One region of the Undibacterium sp. RTI2.2 genome, then DNA from elsewhere that is predicted to be linked to it. Evidence: riboswitches for the same ligand, from Rfam matches in the RefSeq annotation. Region 1 holds a riboswitch; the other holds the start of a gene.
What was found. A riboswitch is a leader RNA that binds a small molecule or an ion and turns the genes downstream of it on or off. The one in region 1 is predicted to bind thiamine pyrophosphate.
Positions count from the first base shown of each region.

Region 2: it holds a riboswitch for thiamine pyrophosphate, as region 1 does, so the genes downstream of both, QN395_RS01820 (TonB-dependent siderophore receptor) here and thiC (phosphomethylpyrimidine synthase ThiC) in region 1, are expected to answer to the same signal.

Region 1 is NZ_JASJXN010000009.1:65,525-72,546, reverse strand. It holds gene QN395_RS07020 (thiazole synthase) at 1-622, opposite strand, end outside; gene thiS (sulfur carrier protein ThiS) at 708-911, opposite strand; gene thiC (phosphomethylpyrimidine synthase ThiC) at 921-2,834, opposite strand; TPP riboswitch at 2,925-3,028, opposite strand; gene QN395_RS07005 (diguanylate cyclase) at 3,174-5,087, opposite strand; gene QN395_RS07000 (hypothetical protein) at 5,127-5,369, opposite strand; gene QN395_RS06995 (valine--tRNA ligase) at 5,866-7,022, shown strand, end outside.
Region 2 is NZ_JASJXN010000002.1:170,636-177,657, forward strand. It holds gene pnuC (nicotinamide riboside transporter PnuC) at 1-532, shown strand, start outside; gene QN395_RS01815 (ATP-binding protein) at 532-1,074, shown strand; gene QN395_RS01820 (TonB-dependent siderophore receptor) at 1,208-3,406, opposite strand; TPP riboswitch at 3,453-3,572, opposite strand; gene rarD (EamA family transporter RarD) at 3,658-4,530, opposite strand; gene QN395_RS01830 (M90 family metallopeptidase) at 4,842-5,666, shown strand; gene QN395_RS01835 (cobalamin-binding protein) at 5,898-6,878, opposite strand; gene panC (pantoate--beta-alanine ligase) at 6,878-7,022, opposite strand, start outside.

The DNA of each region.
Region 1 (7,022 bases):
AACCCAACTCCATGGCAATAGCCGCATCTGAGGCGGTACCAACGCCAGCATCAACCAATACCGGCACAGTGGCTTGCTGAATAATCAGCGACAAATTCCAGGGATTGAGTATCCCCATACCCGATCCAATTAACGATGCTAAGGGCATGATGGCGACGCAACCGATGTCTTCTAACATCTTTGCCTGAATCGGATCATCGCTGCAATACACCATCACATCAAAGCCGCCTTTGACCAAGATTTGGGCCGCTTTCAAGGTTTCTGGCATATTAGGAAAAAGGGTCTTTTCATCTCCCAACACCTCCAGTTTGCACAGCTTATGACCGCCCAATAATTCACGCCCTAATTGCAAGGTATACACCGCATCTTCCGCGCTGTAACAACCGGCAGAATTTGGCAAGATTGTGTATTTATTTGGCGGTACAACGTCCAACAAGCTAGGCGCATTAGGATCTTGTCCGATATTCACGCGACGGATCGCCACCGTAATGATTTCAGCGCCGCTGGCTTCTGTCGCCAATCGCGTTTGCTCTAAATCTTTGTACTTGCCACTACCAACCAGCAAACGTGAGCGGTAAGTTTTACCAGCAACGATCAGACTGGGATTGTGTTCTTGTTGCATAAAAATTCCTCTCCATGAATTTCATATAATTTTTTTGGAGTGCCCGTACGCACTAACCCAAACGAAAAAAAATGAAGTGTCCATATCACCCGCCGCCGATGGCACGCACCACATCAACTTGGTCTTGCGCTTGCAAGTAGTAACTCGACCAATGCGAACGAGCGACAATCTGGCGATTCACGGCAACCGCAATCGCCTGCCCGGACAGGTTCAGCGTCTCGATCAATCCAGCCAGCGTTTGCGCCCGATCGAATTGATAGGGTTCGCCATTCAATACGATAGGAGTCATAGCCAGGACTTATTGTTTTCTGTAGATTTCTGCACCAGATTTGACGAACTCAATCGCTTTTACTTCCATCCCCTGCTTCAATGCAGCGATCTCGGTAATGCCTTGTTTGGCCGCGTAATCCCGGACTTCTTGCGTGATCTTCATCGAGCAAAAATGGGGGCCGCACATCGAACAGAAATGCGCAACTTTGGCAGAATCTTTAGGCAGAGTTTCATCATGAAATTCCCGCGCCTTGTCCGGATCGAGTCCGATATTGAATTGATCATCCCAACGAAATTCAAAGCGAGCTTTAGACAAAGCATTGTCGCGGATTTGCGCACCCGGATGTCCCTTCGCCAGATCGGCTGCATGAGCGGCAATTTTGTAAGTAATGATGCCGTCTTTGACGTCGACTTTATTCGGCAAACCCAAGTGTTCTTTTGGCGTGACATAGCACAACATCGCCGTACCATACCAGCCAATTTGTGCGGCACCGATACCAGAAGTGATGTGGTCGTAACCCGGTGCAATGTCGGTCGTGAGTGGTCCCAGCGTATAAAAAGGCGCTTCGTGACATTGCTCTAACTGCAAATCCATATTCTCTTTGATGAGATGCATAGGCACATGACCAGGGCCTTCGATCATGACTTGCACATCATGCTTCCAAGCGATAGTGGTCAGCTCACCCAGAGTTTTTAACTCGCCTAATTGCGCTTCATCATTGGCATCATAAATCGAGCCAGGACGCAGGCCGTCACCCAAACTGAATGACACGTCATAGGCTTTCATGATCTCGCAGATGTCTTCAAAATGCTCATACAAGAAGCTCTCTTTATGATGCGCCAGACACCATTTCGCCATAATCGATCCGCCGCGAGAAACGATACCGGTCATCCGTTTTGCCGTCATCGGTACGTATTGCAAACGCACTCCAGCATGAATAGTAAAGTAATCCACGCCCTGCTCCGCCTGCTCGATCAATGTGTCGCGAAAAATCTCCCAAGTCAGATCTTCTGCTTTGCCGTTGACCTTCTCCAATGCCTGATAAATCGGGACAGTACCAATAGGTACGGGCGAATTACGGATGATCCATTCTCGTGTCTCATGGATGTGTTTTCCAGTAGACAAATCCATCACGTTGTCGCCGCCCCAGCGAATTGCCAATGTCATTTTTTCGACTTCTTCACCAATACTGGAAGTCACTGCAGAGTTGCCGATATTGGCATTAATTTTGACTAAAAAATTACGCCCGATAATCATCGGCTCAACCTCTGGATGATTGATGTTGGCGGGGATAATGGCGCGACCACGGGCAATTTCGGAACGTACAAATTCTGGTGTAATCAGATCCGGAATTGACGCACCGAAAGATTGTCCCGGATGCTGGCGACCCATGACCTCAGCCAGTTTGTTACCCATAGGGCCAGAGGCTTTTAGATTGACGAGATATTCCTGACGTTGTAGATTCTCACGGATGGCAATGTACTCCATCTCGGGCGTGATGATGCCCTGTCTTGCGTAGTGCATCTGAGTGACATTTTTTCCGGCTAAAGCACGGCGTGGTTTACGCTTCAGATTAAAACGTAGCTCAGCCAGCTTAGGATCGTTGAGTCTTTCGATCCCATAATCGGAGGATGGGCCGGACAACTCTTCTGTGTCATTGCGCTCTGCAATCCATGCACCACGTACCGAGGCAAGGCCGGATCGAATGTCGATTTTGACCTCTGGGTCAGAGTAAGGTCCTGAGGTGTCATAGACATAAATTGGTGGATTTTTTTCGGAACCAAACATCGCTGGCGTATCGGACTGACTGATCTGGCGCATAGGCACACGAATATCAGGACGGCTACCTTGAATGTAAATTTTGCGGGAATTTGGTAGCGGCTGGATTGCCGCTTGATCGACTACTGCGGTAGCGGATAGAAATTGTGGCTTGGCGTTCATTTTTGCTCCCATTAACGTGCACATTGTTGGTGGCAGCGTGGGAGGCTTGAGGTGCGCACGGTGAAGATGATGAGGGTTTGAGTAGCCCCGTGCGGCACTAATTTGCTTCCCTTCGCTGGCATTATCCAGATCAGGTTCAAGGGTATTTCTCACCCGTCAGCGTGTTCTTGCTGGCAGGACCCCTAGCATTTCTCTTATTCAGTTTCGTGTGTTCAGTTACTTTTATTCTGGTACTAGTTGCGATGCTTGTTTAATACATTGTTGTATCTTGTAGCTTCGAAATCATCTCAAAAACTAGCCGCATTATAACGACTTTCTGTTAACAGATCGTTTGATTTTTTAATTCGTATTGATTTCTTTGCGCTTTACCGGCCCGATGACTTCGATTAATTCCACCATATTAGCGCTGATCGCCGCGGACAAGTCGTGATCCAGAATCGGCATTGCTTGTTCGTGCGGCACCAGCAAACGTGCCAGTCCATATGCGCGGTTGCGCCCGTGCGCTTTGCCCAGATATAAAGCCATATCCGCCATTTGCATGGCTTTTTCCCAACTACAAATTTCTTCGGGAATATCTGAAAAAGGTAAGGAAATAAATCCCGCTGTGACAGTAACCAAGATCGCATTTTCACCGACCTGAACCGAATTTTCGCCAATAGCAGACAACACGCGCTCGACTAATTTTTTCAATTGAGCAGGGTTGGATTTAGGCGAATAAATCAAAAACTCTTCACCGCCCCAACGCAACACCATATCTGAATCTCGTACTGTTTTTCTCAAACGATGGGCGACTTCCATTAATATACTGTCACCAACCGCGTGACCCCAGGTGTCATTAATTTGCTTGAAATGGTCGATATCTAATAACAGCAAGCAATCTGGATTGTCGCTATCATTTTCACGTCGTTCCCTGTCACTACTGATCTCCCGATTTTTCATGATCTCTAAAAAAGATCGCCGGTTATAGAGTCCGGTTAAAGGATCGCGCACGGCATGGAACTCTAATTGCAAATTCGCTTCGACTAATTTTGCATTCGTTTTTCTGACGCGGCGGTACAACAAGAAAATAAATATTCCAGCCATAACTGTCAACATGGCACCGAGCAAGGTGATGACTTGTTGCAGCCGACGATTTTTTATATCGGCGTCCTTTAACTGGTTATCACGACCTAATAACTCGATCTGCTTTTGTCGCTTGTCCGCGTTGAACGTCTCTTGTAAAGTGGCGACGGCTTTGGCGCTCTCAGCTTTGAATAGATCATCGCTCAGTGTCTCCTTCTTGTGCATGGTTGCGACGGCTTCTTTGTACATGCCCGCGTGCTCATACATGAGACCAAGCTCACCTAAAATACCCTCGACGTTCGTTTTAGAATCGATGCTTTCAAAGTAGGCGATCACGCTATTTATTTTTTCTGCACCCTGAGTAATCTTACCTTGCCCGCCGAGCGCAAATCCCCAGTTGACATTGGCTAGTTGCTTTAAATATTCATCGTGAATCGCATCCGCTTTTTCATAGGCGATCTTGGTAGTACGCTCAGCCTCAACAAAATTATGCATGATCAGATATTGATCAGCGATATTACCAAGTGCGCTAATTTCCAACGCCGGGATGCCCGCCTCACGCGCGATGTTGAGTGTTTTTTGAAAAGAAATCAGCGCATCTTTGTTGCGGTCTAACTGCGCATAGGCAACGCCCTGCACCATAGTCAGTGAGGCTAAACTTTTCAGATCCGTGGTTGCCGAGAAAATCGCTAGCGCTTCATCGATCGTCGTGAGCGCCTTCTCTGGATTTTTCATAGTCGTGTATAGCCGGCTGATTAAATCAAGCTGATACAACTTGGCATGCGCTTGCCGGCGTGGTTGTAGATCGGTGAGTTTGAGCGCGTCTAAGTAATAAGAAAGCGCCAATTCAAATCGGCCAGTCGATGCGTAGACCGCACCAAAAGCGCTGCTGATGCGCATTTTCAGTTCTGGGTCAGGCGACGCCTTAATCGCATCTTGCACCTCAGTAAGATTGGCAATACTTTGTTCAGGATGGCCATCGTCAATCTCGTCAAACGCCTGGTTAACTTTGGCAAAATTGATCGAGCGCTGATCACCTTCTTTGACAGCTAACGCCATTAGAGTCGCATTCACCTTTTTTGCAGAACTCGCCTTGCCAGCATCGTATAACAATCCTGTCATCAACTTGAGCGCTTTTAATTTGACTTGATAACTGGCATCGGCCGAGAGTTTTTCTTGAAAGCTTTGCAACTGCTTTAATGCATTGGCATTGTCGGTATCACCAAGAATCTAAATCTGATCAATCTGCGCCAAATCTGCAGCCTCATCAGCGCGTGCGGGCGACGCTGTCAGGCCAAGAGCCAATAACAGAACAACGGCGCGGGAACAACGCAGTATCAGTTTATTGTCAAACATACGCTCATACAGAAATACTTCTTCGTTATAAGGAACTTCTAAAAATGAGGATATAGCTTTGCTTGCGGACGGCAACTGGCTCTGACGAACCAATGTGATTTTTAAAACCAATGACATGCTAGCATTTTAATTGACGCTTTCTTCGGCATTCTGAGCGAATACCCATGCTGCGATGCAAGCAGACCACAAAGCATGATTGCGGACGGATCTGACTACGGCCGCAGGCTTGATCCAGTTAAGATATTAATATACTCAGGAGATGTATATTTAGACTGTCCATATAAAATATGGACAAATCGCTATTTTTTATAAAAATAATGGGGAGTATATGGAAATTAAGCTAAATTAAGCTGATATCAATATAAAAAATCTCGCTACGCTGGTACTGCTATGGCATTCCATCAGTGCATCCCGCACTTTATTAATCCTGATCTAAAGCTAACTGGTAGCCAGCGATTGTCTGCTTCAATCCAAGCGCATTTAGCGGGCAAAAAAAGAATATTCAAAATCGGGCCGATTTTATGCAGCATATCTTATGCAGCATATTTTAGATTTGATACGGCTGTCCCTTATAATCAAGGATTGAGCAAACCAACCAAACCTAGATCACATCATGGAATTAGCCAAGTCATTTGAGCCCGCCGATATCGAAGCATTTTGGCGCACAGAGTGGGAAAAGCGCGGATATTTCGCCGCCAGTACCGACGCCAGCAAACCGTCTTTCAGCATCCAGCTACCGCCGCCCAACGTCACCGGCACATTGCATATGGGGCATGCTTTCAACCAAACGATCATGGACGGTCTGACCCGCTATTATCGTATGCGTGGTCACAACACCGCCTGGATACCGGGCACGGACCACGCCGGCATTGCGACCCAAATCGTGGTAGAACGCCAGCTCGATGCACAAAAAATTTCACGTCATGATTTAGGTCGTGAAAAATTTTTAGAAAAAGTCTGGGAGTGGAAAGAAAAATCCGGCTCTACCATCACCGGCCAGATGCGCCGCATGGGTGCGTCAGCAGACTGGCAACGCGAATACTTCACGATGGACGCACCGCGCTCCAAAGTCGTCACTGAAGTATTTGTCAAACTGGTAGAACAGGGTTTGATCTATCGTGGTAAGCGTCTGGTCAACTGGGATCCAGTGTTGGGTACTGCTGTGTCTGATCTGGAAGTGGTATCGGAAGAAGAAGACGGCTTTATGTGGCATATCCGCTATCCGTTCGCGGATGGCAGTGGTCATTTGACGGTTGCAACGACGCGTCCAGAAACTTTGCTGGGCGACGTTGCAGTCGCGGTTGACCCTACCGATGAGCGATATATCCATTTGGTCGGCAAGATGTTAAAACTGCCGCTGACGGATAGAGAAATTCCCGTTATCGCCGACGACTATGTTGATAAAGAGTTTGGCACAGGCTGCGTCAAGATCACGCCTGCGCATGACTTTAACGATTACGCAGTCGGTCAGCGTCATAAGCTGGAATTGATCAGCGTCCTTACACTGGACGCAAAAATTAATGAGAACGGATCAGCGCCTTATCAAGGCATGGATCGATTTGTCGCGCGCAAACAAATCGTCGCCGACCTCGACGCGCAAGGCTTATTAGAATCCGTTAAGCCGCACAAACTGATGGTGCCGCGTGGCGATCGTACCAATGTCGTGATCGAGCCTATGCTAACCGACCAGTGGTTTATGGCGATGAGCAAAGCCGCACCAGAAGGCACGCATTTCCCAGGCAAATCCATCGCCGAAGTCGCGCTAGAAAA
Region 2 (7,022 bases), on a different contig from region 1:
TGTGTTGTCGGTGCTGACTGTTGCATTGAATATCAAGCAAATTCATTGGGCATGGTTGTTTTCTGTTCTGGCTTCTGGATTATATGGCCTGGTCTTTTTTGACGCTAAATTGTATGGCGATATGGGTTTGCAGCTGGTATTTATTCTTGTGTCTTTGTGGGGGTGGTGGCTATGGTTACGCGGTAGTTCGGCAGGCGATACGTCGACGACTTTGGTCGTATCTGGGCTATCGTCAATGCAGCGTATGTGGTCGATCTTGGCGTGGCTGATCGGCTTCGTTGTATTAGCGTGGTTTTTAAAATCATTTACTGATACCGATGTGCCGTATGCCGATGGCTTTTTGACGGCGGGTAGTCTATTAGGGCAGCTGCTGTTGTCACGTAAAAAGAGAGAGAATTGGCACGTCTGGATCATCGTCGATATTTTGTATGTCGGCCTTTACGTGCATAAGGGGTTGATGTTGACTGCGATTTTGTATTCTATTTTTGTAGTGATGGCGGTCGCTGGCTTACGCGCTTGGAGTAAAAAATAATGACGAGTCAGACGGACAAAAATTCAATCAATCGAGTTGCGATATTAGGCGCCGAGTCTTCGGGTAAATCAGCGCTTGCTGAGGCATTGGCGGCGCATTACAAAACGGTATGGGTTCCAGAATATTTACGCGAGTTTGTCGAGACGCAGCAACGCGTGCCGAAAGAAGCAGAACAAATTCTGATCGCTCGTACTCAGGTCGAGCGCGAGAATAAACTCGCTCAACAAGCCCATCAGTGGTTATTTTGCGATACCTCGCCGCTGATGACCGCCTTATATAGTCGCCATTATTTTGGTGAAGCTGACGCTGATCTGGCCACTTTAGAAGCGCAGCATCAATATGATTTTACGATAGTGACTGCACCGGATTTTCCGTGGACTGCCGATGGCTTGCAGCGCGAATCAGCGGTAGTAAGGCAGCGAGTGCATGAAGAATTGCTGGACTTATTGGATGAGCGGGAAATGCCGTTCTTGCTGGTAGGCGGGAGTTTGAAAGAACGGGTAGAACAAGTCAGTTTCGCGTTGTCATTCCTGATGAGTTGATAGTTGAAAAGTGTATCCGTCATCAATTCAAATCTAAATGGAAAATATCGGTTGAAAAAAAGAGCGACTCATTTAAAAATGAGCCGCTCTTTTTTATTTTAAACAGCTTGTATGCTGTATTTAAAATCAAATTTTAAAAATCAAATTGTGCAGATACTTTATACGTTCTTGGTGCGCCTGGCAGTAAGTAGCCACCTAAGGATTGCGTCACGTCGCGCCAGTAAAATTTATCGGCGACGTTGTCGACATTGAACCGTAAAGTCGTCACGACAGTAGCCACTTTGGTGACATAACGCGCACCCAGGTTGAACACTTGATAGCCTGGAACGATGACGCTGTTATCCGGTTGAAACGCCTTGTTACCAGAATAATTCCAACTGCCGTTGATGTTGAGTCCAGATATGCTGGCAATAGCATAGTCTGCATACACCACAGATTTTAACTCTGGTACATTGGTGACACGCTTATCATCTAATCCTGCAATGCCGGTATCGTATTGGTGCGCCGCCAATGCAGTGACGCTGGCACCTAACGTCAAGGCTGGAGTGATACGACCTTGGGCGGATACTTCCAGTCCATTATGGATTGCGTAGCCGTTGCTGACGTAGACATTATCCGAGTTGGTATATTCCAGCGATTTAGTGATGTGGAAGACGGCGGCAGTGATACTAATATCTTGTGCCACATCTGCTTTAAGACCAAATTCAACTTGCTTGGATTTACTCGGATTAAGCATCTGGTTGACGTTGTTGGTACCGAACGGGGCGATGCCGCCATGCTCTAAACCTTCTGTGTACGATCCGTACAGCGTCCAGGATTTTTGTGGTTTAAAAAGTAGCGCAACGCTTGGCAATTCGTAGTTACGATCGTAACCCGGCGCATCGATTTGCTGACGCTTGATCGCAACGTGACGTATACCGATATCCAGTTTGACAGTATCGGTCAGATCAATAATATCCTGCGCAAACAGGGACCATTCTTTATCCGTTCTGCGCAACAGAACCGGGCCGGTTGTGTTGGTCGATTGCGGTACGACGACAGGTTGAAATACATTGCTAGTGCCCACTAAATCGTAGACATAGTCACCAAAGCGATCACGGCGCTGGAAGGTCGAGAATCCCACTGCGACTGTGTTTTGCAAACCGCCTAACCGGAATTTGCCATTTAAAATTCCCTGCGTTGCCACTGGCGATTTTGATTCTCCTACGCTTTGATAGTCATAGACATCGTAGTCACCATTCGCGCAATAACCTGGGAATAAGTTTGCGGACGAACAGCCGTAAGGGAAGGCGGTGTAATCATCGCGTTTGAATTCATGACGGTTGGCTGAGAACGAGGCGCGCCAGTCGTCATTGAATTGATATTCGAAACGTAAGCCGATATTGCTGTCGCGGGTGCTGACAGGCTTCGCCCAAGGTTGATTGTTCAGCATTGTGTCTGCGCTGACATTGCGAGGCAGATCTATTCCATTAAATAGTTGAAATCCAGGGACAGTTAACTGGGATTTTTTCTGATAATCCATATCTAGCTGCAATAGTGCTTTTGGCGTGATATGCCAGTCAAAAGCACCAGAGATAAATTGTCGGTCTCCGTCTGCACCTTTTACATAGGAGCGTAATTTTTCTGTCGCAGCATTAATACGATAACCAAATTGCTGATCATCGGATTGACCGCCTAAATCTAGCGAACCGTATAGCGTGCCGCGCTCACTGGCGGCGACCGTTACTGAACGTAATGGCGTAGTGGTTGGGCGCTTAGTCACGTAGTTCACAATGCCGCCGGGGGTGGCAAAGCCTGCCTGAAATCCGGCTAATCCTTTGAGTATTTCTATGCGCTCTTTATTTTCCAAAGGGATAGATGCATCGCCTGGAATGGCTAGCCCATCTTTGCGGTAACTGCTGGTGTTATCCAGCGCAAAACCACGGATAGAAAATTGTTCAGAGTAGCCAACCGCGTTGTAAGCGTCGTTGACACTGGCATCAAATTTCATCGCATCGCTGCTAGTGCGGATGCTTAAATCTTGTAATTGTTGTTGAGTAAAGACGGTAATCGATGCTGGCGTATCTGATAATTTTGCATCGGCAAAGCCGCCGATTTTTGCTACATCATTTTTATTGCTATCCGTTTTATTAGCGCGAATGACGACTTCTGGCAGCGCTTTATCTGCGCTCTGCGCATAGGCAGCAGAGATAGTAAAAGCCTGAGAAATTGCCAAGACCATCGTCAGCGGAATCAAGCGGCTTTGAACACCTGATAGCGAATGAGCTGATGACTTACGTGAAGTCGCTTGTGAAAGAAGTTGTGTAACGCGGATGGGTGGTGCGATTGTCATAGTTTGCTCATTTTTTATCGCAAGCGCGGGAGCAAACAAAGAGACTGATAGAGACTTTGCGCTTCCCTACGCTGGCATTATCCAGATCAGGTTCAAGGGTATTTCTCACCTGCAGACAAAAATAAAAACAAACTTTATCTTTGACGCAGGACCCCTAGCGAAGCGCATACTTTACCATAAACTGCGATTGGCCTATTTCTTTGGGCTCCTTTAGCCTTCTTTAGCAACTCTATTGGTAATTAAAACCTGGATTATTGGCGTCTGAAGGAGTGACGTATTCCCTCTGCAGAATACACCGCCAGCGCAGCCCAGATCGCCATAAATCCGATCAGTCTTTCGCCGCTAAATGGCTCATGATACAAAATGACGCCCAATATCAGTTGGATTGATGGCGCAATATATTGCAGCAATCCCAGCGTCGCCATAGGGATCAGGCGAGCACCGGCAGCAAACATCAGTAATGGAATTGCAGTGATGGGACCAGCTGCCAGCAGTAATAATTGAGTTGTGCCAGATCCACTGATGAAGGCATTATGACCTTGTACCGTTAAGTAAGTCAGATAAGCAAAAGCAAACGGGAACAGCAAAAAGGTCTCCAGTGACAAGCCTTCCAGCGCACCAAGTGCGGCTGTTTTACGCAATAAACCATACACGCCAAAGCTGATGGCGAGAGACAACCCAATGATGGGAGGATGACCGGTTTGCCAGGTCAGCCAGATCACGCCGCAGGCTGCCAAGCCTATGGCAAACCATTGTGCTGACCGCAAGCGCTCACGCAAGATAGCGTAACCGAGCAGGACATTGACCAGCGGCGTCATAAAATATCCCAAACTGGCATCGACGATATGATCGTTATTGATCGCCCAGATGTAGATCAGCCAATTTACTGACAACAGGGTCGCGCTGGCGACAAATCCGGCGATCAGTTTTGGCTGACGCAGCACATCGCGTACCCAAAACCATTGACTACGCCATGCCAGTACTACCATCAAAAATAGCAGTGACCATAACATGCGATGTAACAAAATTTCAAGTGCAGGTATCCCGTGCAGAGCTTTGAAATAAATGGGAAATAAGCCCCAGACGATATAAGCGGAAGCTGCGTAGAGTATGCCTTTGCGCATGGGAGGACAATCAAAAAATAGAATACGGGATTGGATGCCTTATTTTTAGAATGATATTGATGGCATCGGTGAGGGCGCATTATCGCAGCAATCGATTATTCGTGTTGCCTTGTGGGCACTTCATTCAATAGCTATGGTTAATAGCTATTGTTTTTTCTGAAGACTGTCCCATCTGATGGTATGAGTTGATTCCAGCTCGTACTTATGTTTGCTATCAAGCTGCATAGATTTTATCAAGATGGCAACGGTCTAAATAACCAGAGATAACACGGTACCGTTACTGTGTTTCCATTCAGAATTGCAGGTAATCAATGTCCTCCGCTTTACCACTAATGCTCGTATTATCCAGCATCGTAATCACGGTCGGACTGATTGCGTGGTTGCCTGATGTGCTGTTGAAGCGCGCTTTGCAAAAGCCATTCCCTGGTCACTACTCCAAAATACTGCGTAAAAATATCCCGGTGTATTCCAGAATGCCGGCGGAGCTGCAATTGCAGTTAAAGCGATTGATCAAACAGTTTTTATATCAAAAGAAATTTATTGCTTGCGATGATTTGCAGATAACGGATGAGATCAAGGTCACGATCGCGGCCAGAGCTTGCATGTTGCTCCTTAATCGTCCAAGCACCGTTTACCCAGCCTTAAAAACCATCTTGGTTTATCCCAGTGCTTTTATGAAGCCGCATATTCAAACGAGTCTGGGTGGTGTAGTCACTCACGCCAACCAAACATTGTCGGGAGAATCCTGGAGTGATGGCAGGGTGATCCTGGCATGGGATCATGTGCAGCGCAGTGATGGTACGCAAATCGCAGGGCACAATGTGGTCTTGCATGAGTTTGCGCATCAGCTCGATAGCGAAACCGGCAGCACTAACGGCGCACCTGCCTTGATGAGTAAGGCGCGTTATCAACGTTGGTCTAGTATCTTGTCCCAAGAGTTTGATGTATTGCAGCGCGCAGCGGAGCTAGGTGAAGAAACGGTGATGGATCATTATGGCGCGACCAATCCGGCAGAATTTTTTGCCGTCGGGACAGAGACGTTTTTTGAGAAAACCTGGGAAATGGCGAGACATCATCCCGCGCTGTTTGAGCAATTCCGTGCGTATTATCAGGTTGATCCACGCGACTGGAATTAATGGCTTAATTGTATGCTGGGTGTTGTGATCCGTTCTAGCTTTTGATTCGATCAAAAGGGCATATTTTTATATACTCCCCTTAATTTTTAATTAAAAAGCCGAATTGTCCAGATAATATGTGGACGATTAAAATATACACTACCTGAGTATATTTATTTTAATGTAATGTCAAGTAGGAGTAATATCCGCTTTCAACTCGCAAAGCTAGCAAAATGAGATCAGATTTGAATCTTATTTCAGTGTTGTTCTGGCAGTCGCCAGATGTTTGCAGAGCATCTCAGTGCCATCTAAAATTCTCGGCCCCGCACGATTCATCCAGTCACCTTTTACGGTAAATAAATTACCCTTGCTGACGGCATTGAGCGTGGTGAATTGCCGCCAGTCGGCGAAGACATCTTGCTGCTCGCCGCCAGTGGTAATAATCGCATCCGGGTTGGCAGCCAGCACTGCTTCGGTATTGACTGTGGGACTGATTTCTTTTAAGCCGCCAAATATGTTTTTACCACCGCACAAACGGATTGCTGCCGACACCAGATGCTGATCATTTAAGGTCATCAAAGGTTTGCGCCAGATTTGATAAAACACGCTGACGATTCTTTGTTTTTCTGCTGCGTTTGCAGTGCTGACTTGTGAACTGGGCGACAAGCCGGACGGTAAGCCGGGCTGATAAGTTTGGCGCAATTTTTCTAAACGAATTCTGAAACGTTGGGCGGCTGCATTGCCGGTCGCTTGCTTGTTAGTCAGAACTGCCAGACGTTCTATTGAACTGGCAATATCTTCAAAACTGCGTGGCTCGCTCTCGAATATCGGGATATGGGTATCGCGCAATTTACTAGCTAGGGTTTTGCCGTTGCCAGTACCCCAGACCACGATCAGGTCGGGTTTGAGCGCAATGATGCGTTCTACATCTAATGCGAATACATTGCCAATCGAAGGGATTTTTTTCGCAGCTTCCGGAAAGTCGCTGTATTCGCTGACGCCGACAATTTGGCTACCGGCACCGGCCTCAAACAACAACTCAGTCGCATGCGGCGCGAGGCTGATAACGCGCTGTGCTGGCTTCGCCAGCGTGACCACATGTTGTGCATCATCAGTCACGCTGATGGCGGCGTGCCCCACGACACTGTGCAAGCTGATCGCTGCCAGTGCCATGAAAGCAGTTAGTTTTTTGATGAGACAAAAGTGCTCTCTGCTTTTTGCAAGCTGTGTCATCAGACTTCCAGATTGTCGATCAGGCGGGTGTTGCCAAGCTTGGCGGCGGCGACTACCACCAGCTCCGCCTTCTGCGCAATATCGCCAGCAGACGGTGGTTGCAGGTCGGAACGCTTGCGTACAGAAATATAATCTGGCTTCCAA